DNA from 2 places in the Micromonospora sp. WMMA2032 genome. Region 1 is predicted to be linked to the other one. Evidence: predicted binding sites of a transcription regulator. Region 1 holds the regulator's gene; the other holds the start of a gene.
What was found. Region 1 encodes HspR, which represses chaperone genes until heat shock. Its sites were predicted from a motif close to TTGAGTNNNNNNNACTCAA; they were not measured.

Region 1 (10,056 bases):
GCCGACCGGCCAGGTCGCGCATCGTGGGCGCCTGCCGGGACTGCCACTCCCGCAACGCGCCCTTGATCCGGGCCGTCTCGTCCCGACTGCGGGCCACCTCGGCGTACGCGGCGGCGAGATCCCCGGCGACGCGGTCGAGGAACGCGGCGACCTCGGCCGGGTCCAGCCCTCGGCGGCGCGTCCGGAAGCTGCGGCCCCGCACCTGCCAGGGTCGCAGCGGGAGGTACGACGTGGAGCGGTAGGCGCCGGGCGGCGCGACGTTGGACGGGCCGACGTCCCGCCGCCGGGGCCGGATTCGCAAGAGGTTGCGCACGACGCTTGTCCCTTCTCGCTGGGCGGGGGTCGGGACGAGCCTCGGGGACGCCCGTCCCGACCCGGGGGAAGCGCTCCAAGTGCCACCCGGGAGCGTTCACGAGCAACCTACAATTGGTACCAGTTGTAGGTCAACGATCGACCCACGATTGCTTGAGGTCGGAGGCGGAGACGTGATCGAATGGGCGTGCCACCCGGGGAGTGTGTATGCCCAAGCAGCAGTACCAGATGCTCGCAGACGAACTGAAGAGCAAGATCGATTCGGGAGAGTGGCCGCCCGGCCACAAGCTGCCGAGTCGCGCTCAACTGTGCAAGGAGTACGGCGTCTCCGACACGGTGGTCGGTAAGGCGATGATGATCCTTCGAGCGACCGGCCTCACCGAGACGCTCGAAGGCGTCGGCGTGTTCGTCGCCGAGTCCAAGTAGGCGAGCCGGCCGACGCGGCCAGCCAACCAGCACATGCCCCGGCAGGGGTAGCCTCGCCTGCGTGCGAGTACGTGTCGAACAGACCGCCTTACCCGGAATCGGCGTACGTCATGACCTCATGACGGAATCCGGCCGCCGGCTCGGCGTGGTCTCCCACCGCAATGGCCGCCGCGACCTGGTCCTCTACGACCCGGACGATCCCGACTCCTGCCAGCACGACATACCGCTGACCGACGACGAGGCCGAGGCGTTGGCCGACATCCTCGGCGCGTCGCTGATGCTGGGCCAGCTCTCCGGGCTGCGCGAGCAGGCCGCCGGGCTGCTGACCGAGCAGATCGTGATGCCGGCCGGCTCGAAGTACGTCAACCGGCGGCTGGGCGACACCAAGGCACGCACCCGGACCAGCGCCTCCATCGTGGCGGTGCTGCGTCAGGGCGAGGTGAACGTCTCGCCCGACCCCACCTTCCGGTTCGAAGCCGGCGACGTGATCGTCGTGGTCGGAACCCGTCAGGGTCTCGACGGCGTCACCGCGATCCTCGCCGAGACCGACCCGGACGGCTGACGCGTATGCACGAAACCCAAATCCTGCTCGTCGAGGTCGGCGCGCTGCTGCTCCTGCTCGGCCTGCTCGGCCGGCTCAGCCGTCGCGTCGGCGTCTCACCCATCCCGCTCTACCTGCTCGCCGGCCTCGCCTTCGGGCACGGCGGGCTGCTGCCGCTCAACGCCAGCGAGGAGTTCTTCGCCGTCGGCGCCGAGATCGGCGTGATCCTGCTGCTGGTCATGCTCGGCCTGGAATACAGCGCGAACGAGCTGGTGGGCAACCTCCGCTCGGCCGCGCCGGCCGGGCTCATCGACGCGGTGTTCAACGCGCTGCCCGGTTTCGCCTTCGCGCTGCTGCTGGGCTGGGGTTGGGTCGCCGCCGTGGTGCTCGCCGGCGTCACCTGGGTGTCGTCCTCCGGGGTCATCGCCAAGGTGCTCGGCGACCTGGGCCGGGTCGGTAACCGGGAGACTCCGGTGATCCTCTCCGTCCTGGTGATCGAGGACCTGGCCATGGCCCTCTACCTGCCGCTGGTCACCGCGCTGCTCGCCGGGGTCGGCCTGGTGAAGGGCGGCATCGCGCTCGCCGTCGCGGTGTTCACCGTGGTCGTCGTGCTGGCCGTGGCGATCCGGTACGGGCACCTGATCTCCGCCGCGCTCTCCGCCAAGGATCCGGAGGCCCTGCTGCTCGGGGTGCTCGGCCTGACCCTGCTGGTCGCCGGCATCGCGGCCAAGCTCCAGGTCTCCGCCGCGGTCGGCGCGTTCCTGGTCGGCATCGCGTTGTCCGGCCCGGTGGCCCACCACGCCACCGAGCTGCTCTCGCCGCTGCGGGACCTCTTCGCCGCGGTCTTCTTCGTGTTCTTCGGGCTGGTCACCAACCCGCTGGACATGCCGCCGGTGCTGCTGCCCGCGCTGCTGCTGGCCGTGGTCACCATGGCGACGAAGGTGGCCACCGGCTACCTGGCCGCCCGGCGGGCCGGGATCGCCGAGCCCGGTCGCTGGCGGGCCGGGCTGGCGCTCACCCCGCGCGGCGAGTTCTCCATCGTCATCGCCGGGCTGGCCGTCGCCGCCGTCTACCCGGTGGAGCCCAAGCTGGCCGCGCTCGCCACGGCGTACGTGCTGATCACGGTGGTGACCGGGCCGCTGCTCGCCCGACTGCCGGACATGCCCTGGTTCAAGCAGTGGCTGCGCCGCCGCGCCGCCGCCGGCCGGCCGCCCGCTCCGGTAAGGGTGGGCGACTGACCTCGGCCGGGTCGGATCGGCCGCACGGCGGATCCGGCCCGGCCAACGGTTGTCAAATTGATTCCGGGAAGGTCTACCACTGCTCCGCCCAACCGCGTTAACGTGTCGCCCCAGCAGCCAGGGTCCGCGGGTGGCCGGTGCCCCCGCCAGCGCAAGCGGAAGGTCGGCCGGTGAGCGTGCAGGAAGAGACGTTTCACGGCTTCGCCAACCCGGTCGACCCCTCGCCCGCCGAGCTGCGGGCCTGGGCCTACCAGCCCGACTCGGTGCCGCTGAGTTCGATGCCGCCGGACTGGGACCTCCTGGTCGCCGGTGACCACCTGGTGCAGACCCTGTTCGACCTGGCCATGGACCGCTCCTGCCCGGCCCGCCGGTTCGCGCTGCACTGCCTCTACATCTACGCCGCCGACGGCATCCGGACGAACTTCCGGGCCCACCCGAAGCGCCGCTTCCGGAAGCTGGTGGAGCAGGCCGAGCGGGCCGGCGACGACCTGATGCGCAACTGGGCGCACAACAGCCGGGTCCTGCTCGCCCGCCCGGATCTCTTCGTCTACCGCGACTGGTGCGAGGGCGGCCTGGTCCGGGAGAACCGCCGCCTCTGACGGCGAACGGGCCGGGACCCCCCGTGGGTCCCGGCCCGCACGTCGACGGATCGTCAGGTCGACCCGCCCTGCTTCCTGCGCCGCTCGTCGTCCCTCGCCCGGTCCACGCCGTGGTCCGTCTGGTCGGCGAAGCGCCCTTCCTTGACCTTGTCGCTGAAACGACCCTCGGTGACCCGGTCGAATCGCTCCCGGACGTTCTCGGCCACCTTCTCCAGCCGTTCCTCCGCCCGCTCCGCCACCTTCTTCGCCGGTTCCGCCATGGCTCCCCCCGCCAGCCCGGAGTGCGATTTAGGGGCTTTTGCCCTGCTGAGAAGCGTAGTGGACCGCGCCCCTGTCGCACCGCGCTTTCCCCAACCCCGCCGGAGGTCGGCGCGGGAACGGCGAAGGCCGGCGCGCGCCCCGGGCGGGGGCGGCGCCGGCCCTCGTGCGGTCAGCGGTCGGGGGTGCGGCGGGGTCGCCAGACGACGAGCGCGGTCGAGGTGCGGTTGGTGGGCACCAGGTCGCCACGGGGAAAGCCACCGAGCGACTCCAGTTCGGCGATCCGCCGGTACGCGGCGTCCAACTCCGCCTCCAGCCGGGCCACCCTCCGTTGCGCCTCCTCCAGCAGGCGCTCCAGCCCGATGATCCGCTTGACCCCGGCCAGGTTGATCCCGTCGTCCTGGCTGAGCCGCTGCACCTCGCGCAGCAGCACCACGTCCCGGACGCTGTAGCGGCGACCGCCACCGGCCGCCCGGCCCGGCTGGACCAGCCCCAACCGGTCGTACTGGCGCAGCGTCTGGGGGTGCATGCCCGCCATCCGCGCGGCCACCGAAATCATCAGGACCTTGGCCTCGTAGGCCGGGTCACCCGCGCCGACGTACTCCTCCGACATGCCCGCTCACCTCCGCTGCCGCCGTCAACCGAACCGACGTACCCGCGCGTCCAGATGTTCCCGCGCGGCGGGCGGGGTCTGCTCCGCGAAGGTCTCCAAGGCCGCCCGCGCCTCGTCCGACACCTTCGCCGGGACCACCACGTCGAGCGTGACCAGCAGGTCACCGGCGCGGCCGTCCTTGCGTACGACGCCCTTGCCACGGGCGCGCAGCACCCGTCCGCTGGGCGTACCCGGCGGCACCCGCAGGGTCACCGTGCCGTCCAGGGTCGGCACCCGCAGATCGGTGCCGAACACCGCCTCGGCGTACGTGATCGGGACGTTCAGGGTGAGATCGTCCCCGGTACGCCCGAACAGCTCGTCCGGGCGGACTTTGACGTGCACGAACAGGTCGCCCGCCGGACCGCCCCGCTCACCCGGCTCGCCCCGGCCGGCCAGCCGGATCCGCTGCCCGTCGGCCACCCCGGCCGGGAAGCGCACGTTCAGCGTGCGGGTCTTGGTGACCCCGCCGGTGCCGTGGCACTCCGGGCACTTCTCCTCGACGATCGTGCCCACGCCCTGGCAGTTGCGGCACGGCTCGGAGAAGCTGAACGACCCCTGGTTGCGGGTGGTCACGCCGGCGCCGTGGCAGACCGGGCACGCCACCGGCTGGGTGCCGGGCTTCGCGCCGTTGCCGTGACACGTGTCGCAGACGCCCGGCGCGCGCAACGTCAGCGGCAGGGTGACGCCGCGGACCGCGTCGGAGAAGTCCAGCGCCACCTCGGCCTCGACGTCCCGACCCCGGGCCGGACCGCGCGGACGCGCCGCACCGCCGCCACCGCCGCCGCCGGAGAAGATCGTGCTGAACAGGTCGGTGAAGCCACCGCCGCCGAAGCGGGTGTCGCCGCCGCCGCCACCGCCGAACAGGTCGGAGACGTCGAACGGCGCGCCGCCCGGCTGGCCCGCACCGCGGGCGTTGCGCCGGAAGGCGCCCGAGCCGAACAGCGACCGCATCTCGTCGTACTCGCGCCGCTTCTTCTCGTCGCCGAGCACCGCGTACGCCTCGGAGACGGTCTTGAACCGCTCCTCGGCCCTGGGGTCACCGGGGTTGTGGTCCGGGTGCGACTCCCGGGCCAACTTCCGGTACGACTTCTTGATCTCGTCCGAGGAGGCGGACTTGTCCACGCCCAACGCGGCGTAGTAGTCCTTCTCGATCCAGTCCTTGGAACTCACCGGTCCACCCCCTTCCACGGGTCCGATCCCGGTCGTCCCGCCCGCCCGACAGGGGCGGACGGGACGTCACGGGTGGGCACTACTCCGGGTCCGCGACCGCGACCAGAGCCGGCCGCAGCAGGCGCTCGCCGAGCTGGTAGCCCCGGCGCATGACCTGCACGCAGGTCGGCTCGGTGACGTCGGCGGAGGTCTGGTGCGCCACCGCCTCGTGCCGGGTCGGGTCGAACGGGTCGCCCTGCTCGCCGAACGCGGTCAGGCCGAACTTGCCGAGCGCGGCGGTGAGCTGATCGGCCACACTGCCGAACGGTCCCACCAGGTCGCCGTGCTCGCGGGCCCGGTCCAGGTCGTCCAGGATCGGCAGCAGCGCGGTGAGCACCGTGCCGGTGGCCTGCTCCTGGACCAGGCTGCGGTCCCGGTCGACCCGCTTGCGGTAGTTGGCGTACTCCGCCGAGACCCGCTGGAGGTCGCGGGTGCGCTCCTCCAGGTCCCCGCGGAGGGCCTCCAGCTCGGCGCCGAGCGGCGCCGCCTTGCCGGTCTCCCCGCTCGGCTCGGCCGGTGAGTCGACCACCGGCGGGCCGGAGACCTCGGCCTCGCCGCCGATCTCGTCGACCACGACCTCGGCCTCCTCGACCAGCCCCTCGGCGGGCGCGTCGGCGGCCGCGTCGGCCGCCGAGGCGTCGTTCGCCGGCTGCTCGGTCACCTTGCCGAGCTTGCGCTTGTCGCGGATGACGACCCGCGGCTCGTCACCGGCGTCCTTGCCGGTGCCCGCGGAGCCGCCCGGCGCCGACCCGGTGGAACCCGGGTCGGACGCCCGTGGCTTGTCCGTCATGCGGTTACCTCATCCCTCTGCCGTGCGGACCGTGCCCGGGACCGAAGGTCACTTCTTGTCCTCGTCCACGATCTCCGCGTCGACCACGTCGTCGGCGCCACCGGCCTGCGGGCCGCCGGCCGCACCCGCGCCGGCGCCCGGCCCGGCCGCGCCCGGGGCGGTCTGCTCGCCCTCCTGCTGCTGCGCGTAGAGCAGCGAGCCGGCCTGCTGGGAGACCTGGGCCAGCTTCTCGTGGGCCGACTTGATCTTGTCGATGTCCTGGCCGCCGAGAGCGCTGCGCAGCTCGCCGAGCGCCTCGTTGAGCTGGTCCCGGTTCTCGCTGGGCAGCTTGTCGCCGCTCTCGGCGAGGAACTTCTCGGTCTGCCACTGGAGCGCCTCGGCCACGTTGCGGGTCTCGGCCTCCTCACGGCGACGCTTGTCCTCGTCGGCGTGCTCCTCGGCGTCCCGGCGCATCCGCTCGATGTCGTCCTTCGGCAGCGAGGAGCCGCCGGTGATCGTCATCTTCTGCTCCTTGCCGGTGCCCAGGTCCTTGGCGTGCACGTTGACGATGCCGTTGGCGTCGATGTCGAACGTGACCTCGATCTGCGGCACGCCGCGCGGCGCCGGCGGGAGGCCGGTCAGCTCGAAGGTGCCGAGCTTCTTGTTGTAGGCCGCGATCTCCCGCTCGCCCTGGAACACCTGGATCAGCACCGACGGCTGGTTGTCGTCCGCCGTGGTGAAGACCTCGGAGCGCTTGGTCGGGATGGTGGTGTTGCGCTCGATGAGCTTGGTGAAGATGCCGCCCTTGGTCTCGATGCCCAGGCTCAGCGGGGTCACGTCGAGCAGCAGGACGTCCTTGACCTCGCCCTTGAGCACGCCGGCCTGCAGGGCGGCGCCGACGGCGACGACCTCGTCCGGGTTGACGCCCTTGTTCGGGTCACGGCCGGTGAGCTGCTTGACCAGGTCGGTCACGGCCGGCATCCGGGTGGAGCCGCCGACCAGGATCACGTGGTCGACGTCGGAGATCTTGATTCCGGCGTCCTTGACGGCCTGCTCGAACGGGCCCTTGCAGCGGTCCAGCAGGTCCTGCGTCATGCGCTGGAACTCGGCGCGGCTCAGGGTCACGTCGAGGTGCAGCGGGCCGGCCGAACCGGCGGTGATGTAGGGCAGGTTGATGTTGCTGGTGGTGGCGGCGGACAGCTCGATCTTGGCCTTCTCAGCGGCCTCCTTGAGCCGCTGCATGGCCATCTTGTCCTGCGACAGGTCGATGCCGTGCTCGCCGCGGAACGTCTTCACCAGGTGGTCGATGATGCGCTGGTCCCAGTCGTCGCCGCCCAGCTGGTTGTCACCGCTGGTGGACTTGACCTCCACCACGCCCTCGGCCAGCTCCAGCAGCGACACGTCGAAGGTGCCGCCACCGAGGTCGAAGACCAGGACGGTCTGCTCCTTGGAGCCCTTGTCCAGGCCGTACGCCAGGGCCGCCGCGGTCGGCTCGTTCACGATCCGCAGCACGTTGAAGCCGGCGATCTCGCCGGCCTCCTTGGTGGCCTGACGCTGGCCGTCGTTGAAGTAGGCCGGGACGGTGATCACGGCGTCGGTGATCTGCTCGCCCAGGTAGGCCTCGGCGTCCCGCTTGAGCTTCATCAGCGTGCGGGCCGAGATCTCCTGCGGGGTGTACTTCTTGCCGTCGATGTCGACGGTCCAGTTGGTGCCGATCTCCCGCTTGACCGAGCGGATGGTCCGGTCGGGGTTGGTCACCGCCTGGCGCTTGGCGACCTCACCGACGAGCACCTCGCCGTTGCGGGCGAACGCGACGATCGAGGGAGTCGTACGCGAGCCCTCGGCGTTGGCGATGACGGTGGGCTCACCGCCCTCGAGAACGCTGACGCAGGAGTTCGTCGTGCCGAGGTCGATGCCGACCGCACGTGCCATGTTCGCTTCCTCGCTTCGTAACGGGTGAGCAGGTCAGGTGGCCTGCCCGGCGGGTCGCCCGGAAGCGACCGCACCACAAGTTGAGTGAACTTGACTCAATAGTGCCACGCGATCGGCAATCCGCAAGTCGGGGTTGAGCCGACCCGGCGCAACCTGACCGTTATTACCGTCCGGTTGTCTTACCTTGCGTCGGTCGGGCACGCTTTAGCGGTGACGACGCATGGCGATTCCGCCACCCGTGCCGGCGCGCCCGCCGTCGCAGCCCGCACCGGACCTCCCACCGGCGAGGACCAGCCCGCCGAAGCCGCGGCGGGCCTGCCCGCCGCGCTCACCGGCCTGCGGGCCGCGATCGACGCGGCTCGCTTCCCGCTCGCGCTCGCCTCGGCCGAGCCGGCCCGGCACGCCGCCCGCAGCCTGACCGACCAGCTCGACGACTACCTGCTTCCCCGGCTGGCCCGGCTCGACGCCCCGCTGCTGGTGGTCGTCGGCGGGTCGACCGGCGCCGGCAAGTCGACGTTGGTCAACAGCCTGGTCCAGGCACGGGTCAGCGCGGCCGGCGTGCTCCGCCCGACGACCCGCTCGCCGGTGCTGGTCTGCAGCCCGAGCGACGCCGCCTGGTTCCGCCAGGGCGACCTGCTGCCCGGCCTGACCCGCACCACCGAGCCGAGCGAGCAGCCCGGCACCCTCCAGCTGGTCACCGCCCCGGCGCTCCCGCCCGGCCTGGCCTTCCTCGACGCGCCCGACATCGACTCGGTGGTCGACGCCAACCGGGCGCTGGCCGGGCAACTGCTGGCCGCCGCCGACCTGTGGCTGTTCGTCACCACCGCCGCCCGCTATGCCGACGCCGTCCCCTGGGAGTTGCTGCGCAGCGCCCGGGCCCGGGGCACCGCCGTCGCCATGGTGCTCGACCGGGTCCCGCCGGAGGCCGCCGACGAGATCGCCGCCCACCTGTCGGAGATGCTCGCATCGCAGGACCTGGGCGCCGCGCCGCTGTTCGTGCTGCCGGAGACGTGGGTGGACGGTCAGGGGCTGCTGCCCGACCGGATGACCGCCCCGCTGAGCGGCTGGTTCGCCCGGCTCGCCGCCGACGCAGACGCCCGCGCGGCGGTGGTCCGGCAGACGCTCGACGGCGCGCTCGCAGCCCTGCACCCGGTGGTGGAGGCGCTGGCCGAGGCCGCCGACGAGCAGGCGACCTCGGCCGACGCGCTGGACGAGCGGGTCCGCGCCGCCTACCGGGGCGCCGAGCGGACCGTCGACCAGGGGCTCAAGGACGGCCGGCTGCTCCGCGGCGAGGTGCTGGCCCGCTGGCAGGAGTTCGTCGGCACCGGGGAGTTCTTCCGCAGCCTGGAGGCGCGGATCGGCCGGCTGCGCGACCGGGTCGTCGCGGCGGTCACCGGGCGGCCCGCGCCGGCGGCCGAGCTGCGCACGGCGATCGAGTCCCAGCTGGTCACGCTGTTGCGCGGGGTGGCCGCCGAGGCGGCCGAGAACGCGTACACCGGGTGGAAGGCGCACCCGGCCGGCGCGGCGCTGCTGGAGCCGGACCTGGCGCACGCCTCGGCCGACCTGCCCGCTCGCGCCGAGCAACTCGTCCGCGACTGGCAGCGCGGGGTGCTGGAGCTGGTCCGGGTCGAGGGCGGGGACCGGCGGTTCGTGGCCCGCACGGCCGCGTACGCGGTCAACGCCACCGGCCTGGCCGTCATGATCGGCGTCTTCGCCTCCACCGCGTTCATCCCGACCGGGCTGGAGGTGGCCGCCGGCACCGGCACGGCGGTCGCCGGGCAGACCGTGCTCCAGGCCATCTTCGGCGACCAGGCGGTGCGCAACCTGGCCCGCACGGCGCGGGTGGACCTGCTCGACCGGGTCGGCGCGCTGCTGGCCGAGGAGGCCGGCCGCTTCCTCGCCCGCACCGAGGCGGCCCGCCCGGCCGCCGACGCCGGCGCGACGCTGCGGCGGGCCGCGACCGAGGTCGAGCGGGCCCGGCACCGCAGCGGCCTGACCCGCGCCGACCGGGCCGCGCTGCCCACCACCGAGCAGGACGGTCGCCCGTGAGCGCGAGGAGTGAGCCGGGTTTGCGAGCCCCGCAGTCGCGAGCAAGGACGGCACCGTGAGCGCGAGGAGTG
Region 2 (10,056 bases), 2.9 Mb from region 1:
GCGTTCGCCCTGCCGCTGCTGCAGCGCATGCCGGCGGACCGGCCGGGCGGCGACCCGGTGTCGCTGGTGCTGGTGCCGACGCGGGAACTGGCCGTGCAGGTCTCCGAGGCGTTCCACCGCTACGGCAAGGACCTCGGCGCCCGGGTGCTGCCGATCTACGGCGGGCAGCCGATCGGCCGGCAGTTGCGTGCGCTCGACCACGGGGTGGACGTGGTGGTGGCGACGCCCGGCCGGGCCCTCGACCACATCGCCCGGGGCACGCTGCGGCTGGGCTCGGTGGCCACGGTGGTGCTGGACGAGGCGGACGAGATGCTCGACATGGGCTTCGCCGAGGACATCGAGGCGATCCTGGAGCACGCCCCCGAGGGCCGCCAGACGGTGCTCTTCTCGGCCACCATGCCGGCCCGCATCGACGGGCTCGCCCGCCAGCACCTGACCGACCCGGTCCGGATCCGGATCGAGCGGGAGCAGGCGGTGGCCGGGGCGGCGCCGCGGGTGCGGCAGAGCGCGTACCTGGTGGCGCGGGCGCACAAGCCGGCCGCGCTGGGTCGCGTGCTGGACGTGGAGTCGCCGACCGCCGCCATCGTGTTCTGCCGCAGCCGGGAGGAGGTCGACCGGCTCACCGAGACGATGAACGGCCGCGGCTACCGGGCCGAGGCGCTGCACGGCGGGATGAGCCAGGAACAGCGGGACCGGGTGATGGGTCGGCTGCGCGCCGGCACCGCTGACCTGCTGGTCGCCACCGACGTGGCGGCCCGGGGGTTGGACGTCGAGCAGCTCACCCACGTGGTGAACTACGACGTGCCCTCGGCGCCGGAGTCGTACGTGCACCGCATCGGCCGGGTGGGCCGGGCCGGGCGGGAGGGTGTGGCGATCACCCTCGCCGAGCCGCGTGAGCACCGGATGCTCAAGACCATCGAGCGGGTCACCGGCCAGCGGATCTCGGTCGACAAGATCCCCACGGTGGCCGACCTGCGGACCCGGCGCTTCGAGCTGACCCAGGCCGCGGTACGGGAGTCGCTGCTGGAGGACGACCTGGAGCCGTTCCGGGCGGTCGTCGAGTCGCTGACCGACGAGTTCGACCTGATGGAGGTGGCGCTCGCCGCGGTCCGGCTGGCCCACGAGGCCACCCTGCCCGGCACGGCCGACGAGGAGGAGATCCCCCAGGTCGCCGTCCGTCCGAACCGGGAGGCGCGGCCCGGGTACGACAGCCGGGACCGGCGCGGTGGCACCCGGTCCCGGGGCGCGGGCACCACGCAGGTCTTCATCGGGCTGGGCCGGCGGGCCGGGGTACGGCCGCAGGACCTGGTCGGCGCGATCACCGGCGAGACCCGGATCAACGGGCGCGACATCGGCTCGATCGAGATCGCGGACCGGTTCTCGCTGGTCGAGGTGCCGCAGGCGATGGCCGACGAGGTGATCCGGGGCCTGCGGGGCAGCACCATCAAGGGGCGCAAAGCCACCGTCCGCCGCGACCGCGACGGCGACGACCACCGGTAAGGCGGTTAAGAGGGGCCCCCTGCCATGCACGAGGCGTTAACAGGGGGCCCTTCCTTTCACCTCAGGCGGCGACGGGCTGGCCGCCGAGCGTCTGCGCGTCGACGTCGGCCGGGCGCAGCGCCAGCGCGAGCACGTCCGCGACGTCGGCCAGGGTGTGCACGGTCAGCGCCTCGCGCACCTCGGCCGGCAGGTCGTCCAGGTCCGGCTCGTTGCGCTTCGGGATGATCACCTCGGTCAGGCCGGCCCGGTGCGCGGCGAGCAGCTTCTGCTTCACCCCGCCGATGGGCAGCACCCGGCCGGAGAGCGTCACCTCGCCGGTCATCCCGAACTCCGGCCGCACCGGGCGGCCGGTCACCAGGGAGGCCAGCGCGGTCACCATGGTGATGCCGGCGCTCGGCCCGTCCTTGGGCACCGCGCCCGCCGGGAAGTGCACGTGGATCCGCCGCCCGGCGAGCGCGTTCGGGTCGATGCCGAGCCGTCGACCGTTGGAGCGCAGGTACGACAGCGCGATGTGCGCCGACTCCTTCATCACGTCGCCGAGCTGACCGGTGAGGGTCAGCCCCGGCTCGCCCTCCATGCTGGTCGCCTCGATGAAGAGCACGTCGCCGCCGGCGCCGGTGACCGCCAGGCCGGTCGCCACGCCGGGCACCGCCGTCCGCTCGGCCGACTCCGGGGTGAACTTGGGCCGGCCCAGGTAGCGGGCCAGGTTGCCGGTGTCGACCCGGACCGGCGCCGGGTCGGACGCCAACGCCACGGTCACCTTGCGCAGGATCTTGGCGAGCGCCCGTTCGAGCTGCCGGACCCCGGCCTCCCGGGTGTACTCACCCGCGATCAGCGCCAGCGCCTCGTCGGCGACGGTCACCTCCTCGGCGGTGAGCCCGGCCCGCTCCCGCTGCCGGGGCAGCAGGTGGTCCCGCGCGATCGCCACCTTCTCGTCCTCGGTGTAACCGTCCAGGCCGACCAGCTCCATCCGGTCCAGCAGCGGGCCGGGGATCGACTCCACCACGTTGGCGGTGGCCAGGAACAACACGTCGGACAGGTCGAGGTCGACCTCGAGGTAGTGGTCGCGGAAGGTGTGGTTCTGCGCCGGGTCGAGCACCTCCAGCAGGGCCGCCGCCGGGTCGCCGGAGTAGCCCACGCCGAGCTTGTCGACCTCGTCGAGCAGCACTACCGGGTTCATCGAGCCGGCCTCCCGCAGGGCCCGCACGATCCGGCCGGGCAGCGCGCCGACGTAGGTGCGCCGGTGGCCCCGGATCTCCGCCTCGTCGCGGACGCCGCCGAGCGAGACCCGGACGAAGGTACGCCCGAGCGCCCGCGCGACCGACTCGCCGAGGCTGGTCTTGCCGACGCCGGGCGGGCCGGCGAGGGCGAGCACCGCGCCGGAGCCGCGACCGCCGACCACGCCGAGGTTGCGCTCCGCGCGGCGGTTGCGCACCGCGAGGTACTCCAGGATGCGGTCCTTCACGTCGGTCAGCCCGGCGTGGTCGGCGTCGAGCACCGCCCGCGCCGCGGCCAGGTCGGTGTTGTCCTCGGTACGCGTGTTCCACGGCATCTCGAGGACGGTGTCGAGCCAGGTACGGATCCAGCCCGCCTCCGGTGAGGCGTCACTGGCCCGCTCCAGCTTGCCGACCTCGCGCAGGGCGGCCTCGCGCACCTTCTCGGGCAGGTCCGCGGACTCGACCCGGGAGCGGTAGTCGGCGGAGCCGTCCGGCTCGTCCTCGCCCAGTTCCTTGCGGATCACGGCGAGCTGCTGGCGGAGCAGGAACTCGCGCTGGGACTTCTCCAGCCCCTCGCGGACGTCGCTGGTGATCTGCTCGGTGACCTCCTGCTCGGCCAGGTGCTCCTTCACCCAGCCGACCAGCAGCTCGAGGCGGGCGGTGACGTCCGGCGCGGCGAGCAGTTCGGTCTTCTGCGCCAGGCTGAGCCAGGGCGCGTAGCCGGCCGAGTCGGCCAGCTCGGAGAGGTCGGTCATCCGCTCCATGGCGTCGATGACCTGCCAGGCGCCGCGTTGCTGGAGCACCGAGGTCATCAGCGCCCGGTACTCGCGGGCCAGTTCCCGGGCCCGGCCGGCGGGGGCGGGCTCGTCGAGGGCGGTCGCCTCGACCCAGAGGGCCGCGCCGGGGCCGGGTACGCCGGAGCCGATGCGGGCACGGGCGAGACCGCGCACCACGGCGGCCGGCTCACCGTCGGGCAGCCGGCCGACCTTCTCGATGGTGGCGACCACGCCGACGGAGCCGTACTCGCCGTCGATGCGGGGCACGGCCAGGAGTTGCCTGTCGCCGGTGGCCCGGGCCGCGTCGACCGCGGCCTGGGTGGTCGGGTCGAGGGTCACCGGGACGACCATCCCGGGCAGCAGGACGGCGTCGGTCAGGGGAAGTACCGGAAGAGTTGCCATCGAACACCTGCCATCACGTTGGTTGAGCGTGTCTGGCTCAAGTAACAAACCGTGCCCCTTGTTCCGGCTTGTGACCCACGCCACGCCCACGCCCCGCCCGCGTCGCCCCTCCCGCCTGTCGACCCATTTGCCGCGCCGCCGTTTACGCGACCCGCCGAATGGAAGGAGTCGGGTATTGTTGCGAAATTACCGCTTGGTAGGTCAAACTCTTAGCCACACCCCGCCCGACACAGGGAGTAATGGCGATGGCAAGGAAAGTAATCACCGTTCTGACCGACGACCTCGACGGCGGAAAGGCCGATCGGACCGTCGAGTTCAGCCTGGACGGCGTGGCCTACACGATCGACGTCTCCGACGAGAACGCCGGCGTCCTGCGCAAGGCGCTGGACCCGTACATCAGCGCTGGCAGGCGGATCGGTCGCGGCCCGGCCGACACCGGCCGGGCGACCCGGCGCGCGACCCGGCCGAGCACCTCGGGAATGGACCGCGAGCAGAACCGCGCCATCCGCGAATGGGCCACCAAGAACGGCTACGAGATTTCCGAGCGGGGTCGCATCCCGGTCTCGGTCGTCGAGGCCTACAAGAACCGCTGAACCCTCCCGGTTCACCGTCGGGCATCCCGGGGTCACGCTGAGAAATCGGCGTGGCCCCGTCGACTTTTTCCAGGTCGACAATTTTCACACCCCCCGATCCCACCGGCACCAATTTTCCCGCCCACCCGCCCTACCGCCCCCCTCCGTTGATCAAGGAGTTCGCGTCGGGAGTCGGCGCGGGCCGGGACGCCAACTCCTTGATCGACGACTCGGACGCACCGACGGCCGGAGCCGCCCGGGAGGGGTCCCGGGCGGCTCCGGCCGTCGGTCGATCGGGTCAGTTGACCTGGATGCGCACCACGTCGATGGCGGGGGTCTGGTTGGCCCGCTCCATCATCGGGATGCGGTGCGAGCCGTCACCGGCCCAGACCGAGCACTGCGCCAGGCCGGACTCCGGCAGGCCCGGGATCTGGATCAGCACGTCGTCCGGCTGGGACCCGCCCCGGCCGTCCTCGGTCGCGACGAAGAACGCGGGCACGTCCTGCGGGTTCGGGGGCTGCCGGGTGCTGCCGAGCATCCGGCAGGCGGTGTGGAAGTGGCCGCGCACCAGACCCTGGCCGTTGAGCAGCGAGCTCTCCAGGTAGTAGCCACCCTGACCGGCGGCGAGGAAGCGGTCCCGCACCAGGTTCTTCGTGGTGACCCGGAGCGTGAACGGCTGGTTGCGCTGCACCTGGTTCGGGAACTGGGTGATGAGCAGCGAGGGGTTGTTCGCCGCGGCGCCGACCTCACCGAATGCGGTGCTCACGCACCGGTTGCCGTTCTGGAAACCGTTGTGCGCCTCCAGCTGGCTGCCGCTGCAGTCCTTGGCGAGCACCTCCAAGCCGTTGTTGCCGCCGTTGTTGTTGCCACCGTTCTGGCCGCCGTTGTTGCCGCCGTTCTGGCCGCCGTTGTTGTTCCCGCCGTTCTGGCCACCGTTCTGACCGCCGTTGTCGCCGCCGTTCTGACCGCCGCCGTTCTGACCGCCGCCGTTCTGGCCGCCGCCGTTCTGGGCGTTGTCGGCGAGGGCGCACGCGGCGAGCTGCTCCAGGCCCTGCGGACGCTGGCCGCCCCGGCCGATCGCGGTGGCGATCCGGTTGATCGTCGCGGTGCGCTTGTCGGCGAGCGGACGGAGGATGGCGTTGTTGATGAAGTCGCCACCGTTGCGGCCGTCCCGCGCGAGCCGCCGGTTCGCCTCGGCGATCTGGCTCTCCAGCAGTGCCAGGTTGCGGTCCACCTCGGCGCGGGCCCGGCCGGGCACCTGCGGCAGCTTGCCGCGGACGTCCGGGCAGGCCACGGTCGGGGTGCCGGCGCCCGCGCCGCCGCCCCGGGTCTGCTGACACTCGGCCGACGACATCTGCCCGTCACCCCAGTGGTTACGGACCCAGCGGCCGTTCTGCCAGGTGCGGGTGGTGCTGCCCTGGCCGCCCGGGGCGGTCGCCCCCGGGCTCGGGGCCACACAGGACGCCGAGGCGGCACGGGTGCTCGTCCGCCGGTCCTGGGCGGACGAGATCTGGGTGACGGCGACGATGCCGCCGAAGACCGCGAGCGTGCCGACCACGGCCAGCATCCGCTTGCTCCGTGCGCTACCGGATGACCGGCGCGCCCGTGTGGACCTGCGCATCGAATTGCTCTCCTTCTCGATCCGGTAGTTGACTGGTGATCCCGGCGGAACGACGAATCCTCGGGGTGAGATCACTGCGACGTACGGGTCGCGCGTCAATGGCCGACGGTGCCCTTTCCGCACCGTCTCCGCGCCGTCCGGGCGCGGCGGGAAGATCTGCGTCCATTCCCGCTTAGGTACGGAGAGCCGACGGCGAAGGTTCAACCGGAGATCGGAAAAAAATCGGCGGGTCGCGACGGCCCGGTTCAGTCGACCCAGAGGTGGTCGAACGCGAAACCGCCGTCGAACGAGTCCCGCCGCTCGGCGAGGCGTCGCACCTGCCCGCGCAGGTCGCCCCGGTCCACCAGGGACGGCGCCGCCGCGTCGAGGTCACGCAGCCGCTCCCCCAGCGCCGCCACGGCCAGGTCCTCGGCGAGCCGACCCGGCTCCACCCCGCACGCGAACCCCCGGGACGTCAGCCGGACCCGCTCGACGAGGCACCGGCCGGGCCGCACCTCGACCCAGCCCCAGCCCTCCGCCGGGCCGTCGGTCCAGCGCACGTGCAGGCCGCGCACGATCGGGTCGGCCAGCCGGCCCGCCACGTACGCCTCGACCGCGTCGACCCGGGCCAACGCGCCGAGGTCGTTGACCGGACCCCGCCGGCCGTCCGGGAGCCGGCCCTCGATGTCCCGGAACCCGATCGTGTCCCCGTCGTCCGGGTCGGTCCCCGCGGCGTAGGCCCGGGCGTCGACGACGTACTCGGCGAACCGGCGTGCCTGGTCCGCACCGCCGAGCGTCGGCGACTCGACCCGCACCAGCGGCAGTCCGACGGCGGCGCAGACCGCGTCGGTCAGCCGTTCCGCGCGGCGGGCCGGCGACCCGTCGGCCGCCGGCGTGGTGAACCTGACCGCGAAACGCGGAAGTCCCGTGTCGGCCGCGCACACCACCAGGTCGAGGCCGGCGCGGCCGGCGGTGCTCCACTGACTGCCGGTGACCCCCGGCGGGCGTCCCTGCACCAGCTCGCCGAGGCGCCGGTCGGCGTAGCCGACCTGGCCGGCCCGGGTGAACCGGGACGGCACGCCCGGCGGGACCGGCCGCAACCAGGACACGGCCACGCTGCCGGTGCTCGTCATCTCGCCACAATCCGTCCGTCGCTCGCCTCGACGCCCGAGTGTAGGGCGTCGATCATGGTGACCGCCTCGGCGGTGCGGGCGAATCCGGGCACCCGCCGGCCGGTGCGCCACCCGGTCCGGCCCTCTAGGCTCGGCGGGTGCACAGCGGACGGACCCCGGAGCGATTCACCAAACGCAGTCTCGTCGCCGTATCCCACGCCATCGAACGCGCCGCGCTGGCCGAGGCCGAGGACGGCCCACTCGTGGTGCTCGCGCTCTTCCAGCGGCTGCCGTACTTCGACCGGGAGCGCGAGGTCTACCGGCGGATCGCCGGTCGGGCCGCCACCACCGTGGTCGGCATGGTCGGTGGCCCCCCGCCCGACCTGCCCGACCGGACGTACGGGGTGGCGTTGGACGAGGCCGAGGATCTGGCCCGGGAGTGGAGCGTGGTGGCGCTGACCCCGCGCTTCGGCGCCACCCTGGTGGCGTACGACCGGGGCGAGGTCGGGCCGGCGCCGACGCTCGAGTCCGGCCGGCTCTTCGACGGGCGGTGGGGATTCCGCCGGGACGAGGCGCTGCACGAGGTGATCCGGCTGCGGGAGCGGCTCGCCGAACGGTTGCCCGCCGCGGCCCGGTCCGCGCTGGACGAGGCGGTCGCCCGGGTACGGGAGATCCCGGCCGGGCCGGGCGAGTCCCGGGCCGAGGCGGCGCTGCGGCTGCTGGCCCGGCGCGGCGACCGGGGCGTGCGCGCGGTCGAGCCGACCGACGGCATGCTCGACGAGCCGGGCCTGCGCCGGTGGACCGGCGCGGACGGGGTGACCGCCTCCGGCACGCTGCCGGTGGCCCTGGTCGGCCTGCGGGTGGACGAGCCGGCCGGCGCGCCGGAACGCTTCGGCCGGCGCAGCGTCGCCCGGGAGGGTCAGGCCGTCCTGGCCGCGGTCACCGGCGTGCTGCGCCCGGTCGACCGGGCGGTCCGCGTCGCCGACAACGAGTTCCAGCTCGTCCTGCCGGCGCTCGGCGAGCCGGAGGCGCTGGCCGTGGTCGCACGGCTGCACGAGGCCATCGGTGAGCTGGCCCGGTCGTACCCGTTCCTCGCGTACACCGTGCACGCGGCCGTGGCGGTGACCACCCGGCGGCCGCTGCCCACGGCGGACCTGCGGGCCGCGGTGGAGTGGGCGGTGCGGCAGGGCGTGCCGGTGGCGGGCCTGGAACCCGAGCCGGCGCCCGCCGTGCGCTGACCGGTCAGCGCCAGAGCACCACCTCGGTCGGCGGCTTCCGGTCGATGTCCGGCACCGTCGCGTCGGGCGCGGGATAGCCCACCGGGATGATCAGGTTGCCCCGCTCCTCGGCCGGCCGGTCGAGCAGCTCGTTGAGGAAGCGCATCGGGCTCGGCGTGTGGGTGAGCGTGGCCAGCCCGGCGTGGTGCAGCGCGGCGAGCAGGAACCCGACGGCGATCCCCACCGACTCCTTGACGTAGTAGGGCCGGGGCGACCCGGGCCCGCGGTGCACCTCGAACACCACGATCACCGCCGGCGCGGTCTCCAGGAACGGCTTGCTGGCGTCGGTGCCGAGCGGGGCCAGCGCGGCCAGCCACTCCTCCGGCGCACGCCGCTCGTAGAAGACGCGCTCCTCGGCCTCGGCGGCGGCCCGCAGGCGTCGCTTCAGCGCCGGGTCGGTCAGCACCACGAACCGCCACGGCTGCCGGTTCGCCCCGCTCGGCGCCGACGCGGCGGCCCGCAACGCCTCGGCCAGCACCCCGGGTGGGATCGGCCGGTCGCTGAAGTCGCGTACGGTGCGTCGGCGGACCAGCTGGTCGGCGAACTCACGGGCCCGGGGCAGCGCCTCGGCCGGTGGGACGCCGTAGTCGGGGGCCGGCAGGGCGGCGGGGCGCGGAGGCATCCGCTCATTGTCGACCGGTCCCCCGGCGTCGGCCACCCGACCGGCGGCCGTCGATGCGCCAGGATGGGCGGTACGAGGAGGACGACCGTGCGCGTGGTGTCACTGGTTCCCTCGCTGACCGAGGCGGTCGCGGCGACCCGCCCGGAGGTGCTGGTCGGCGCGACCGACTGGTGCACCCACCCGGACGGGCTGGACGTGACCCGGGTCGGCGGGACGAAATATCCCGACCTGGACCGGGTACTGGCGCTCGCGCCCGACCTGGTGCTGCTCAACGAGGAGGAGAACCGGCTGGCCGACGCGGAGGCGCTGCGCGCGGCCGGGGTGCCGGTGCGGGTCACCTTCCCGCGTACCGTGCCGGAGGCCCTCGACCAGCTCGGCGAGCTGGTCGCCGCGATCGGCGCGCCGGACGAGCCGCCGTGGTTGCGGGCGGCCCGCCGGGCCTGGGCCGCCCCGCCCGCGCCGGCGCGGGTCCGCACCGCGGTGGTGCCGGTGTGGCGGCGCCCCTGGGTGGTGCTGGGCCGGGACACGTTCGCCGGGGACGTGCTGCGCCGGCTCGGTGTGGTCAACGGCTGGGCCGGGGATCCGGAGCGCTATCCCCGACCGGCGCTGGACGTCCTGCGCGCCCGCGCGCCCGAGCTGGTGGTGCTGCCCGACGAGCCGTACCGGTTCACCGCCGACGACGGGCCGGAGGCGTTCCCCGGCGTGCCCTCGGTGCTGGTCTCGGGCCGGCACCTGACCTGGTACGGCCCCTCGCTGGCCGAGGCGCCGGCGCTGCTCGCCGCCCAGCTCGCCGCCCCGGTCTGACCCGTCGCCGCCGCGGGCGGGACGGACGGCCCGCCCGATCGGGTCCTTCGCGCCTGTCCGGGGTCGCCGCCGCGGGTGTGCACTGCGGGCAGGACGAAGGGAGTGGGCCATGAACCAGAACCGACTGATCGTGGTGGGCGTCGACGGGTCGGACGGCGGCCGGCGCGCCCTGGA

Region 2: lon (endopeptidase La) is a predicted target of HspR. The motif match lies at 3,918-3,936, and genes of this name have one in related genera.

What each region holds. Positions count from the first base shown of each region.
Region 1 covers NZ_CP024052.1:4,138,864-4,148,919, forward strand. The annotation lists gene CO540_RS19105 (DivIVA domain-containing protein) at 1-313, opposite strand, end outside; gene CO540_RS19110 (winged helix-turn-helix domain-containing protein) at 520-738, shown strand; gene CO540_RS19115 (cation:proton antiporter regulatory subunit) at 800-1,300, shown strand; gene CO540_RS19120 (cation:proton antiporter) at 1,306-2,517, shown strand; gene CO540_RS19125 (hypothetical protein) at 2,688-3,116, shown strand; gene CO540_RS19130 (hypothetical protein) at 3,170-3,376, opposite strand; gene CO540_RS19135 (heat shock protein transcriptional repressor HspR) at 3,547-3,987, opposite strand; gene dnaJ (molecular chaperone DnaJ) at 4,012-5,196, opposite strand; gene grpE (nucleotide exchange factor GrpE) at 5,276-6,025, opposite strand; gene dnaK (molecular chaperone DnaK) at 6,074-7,936, opposite strand; gene CO540_RS19155 (GTPase domain-containing protein) at 8,147-9,985, shown strand.
Region 2 covers NZ_CP024052.1:577,544-587,599, reverse strand. The annotation lists gene CO540_RS02640 (DEAD/DEAH box helicase) at 1-1,500, shown strand, start outside; gene lon (endopeptidase La) at 1,562-3,895, opposite strand; gene CO540_RS02630 (Lsr2 family protein) at 4,141-4,488, shown strand; gene CO540_RS02625 (hypothetical protein) at 4,766-6,034, opposite strand; gene CO540_RS02620 (DUF2726 domain-containing protein) at 6,334-7,200, opposite strand; gene CO540_RS02615 (DICT sensory domain-containing protein) at 7,338-8,417, shown strand; gene CO540_RS02610 (nitroreductase family protein) at 8,422-9,078, opposite strand; gene CO540_RS02605 (helical backbone metal receptor) at 9,166-9,882, shown strand; gene CO540_RS02600 (universal stress protein) at 9,992-10,056, shown strand, end outside.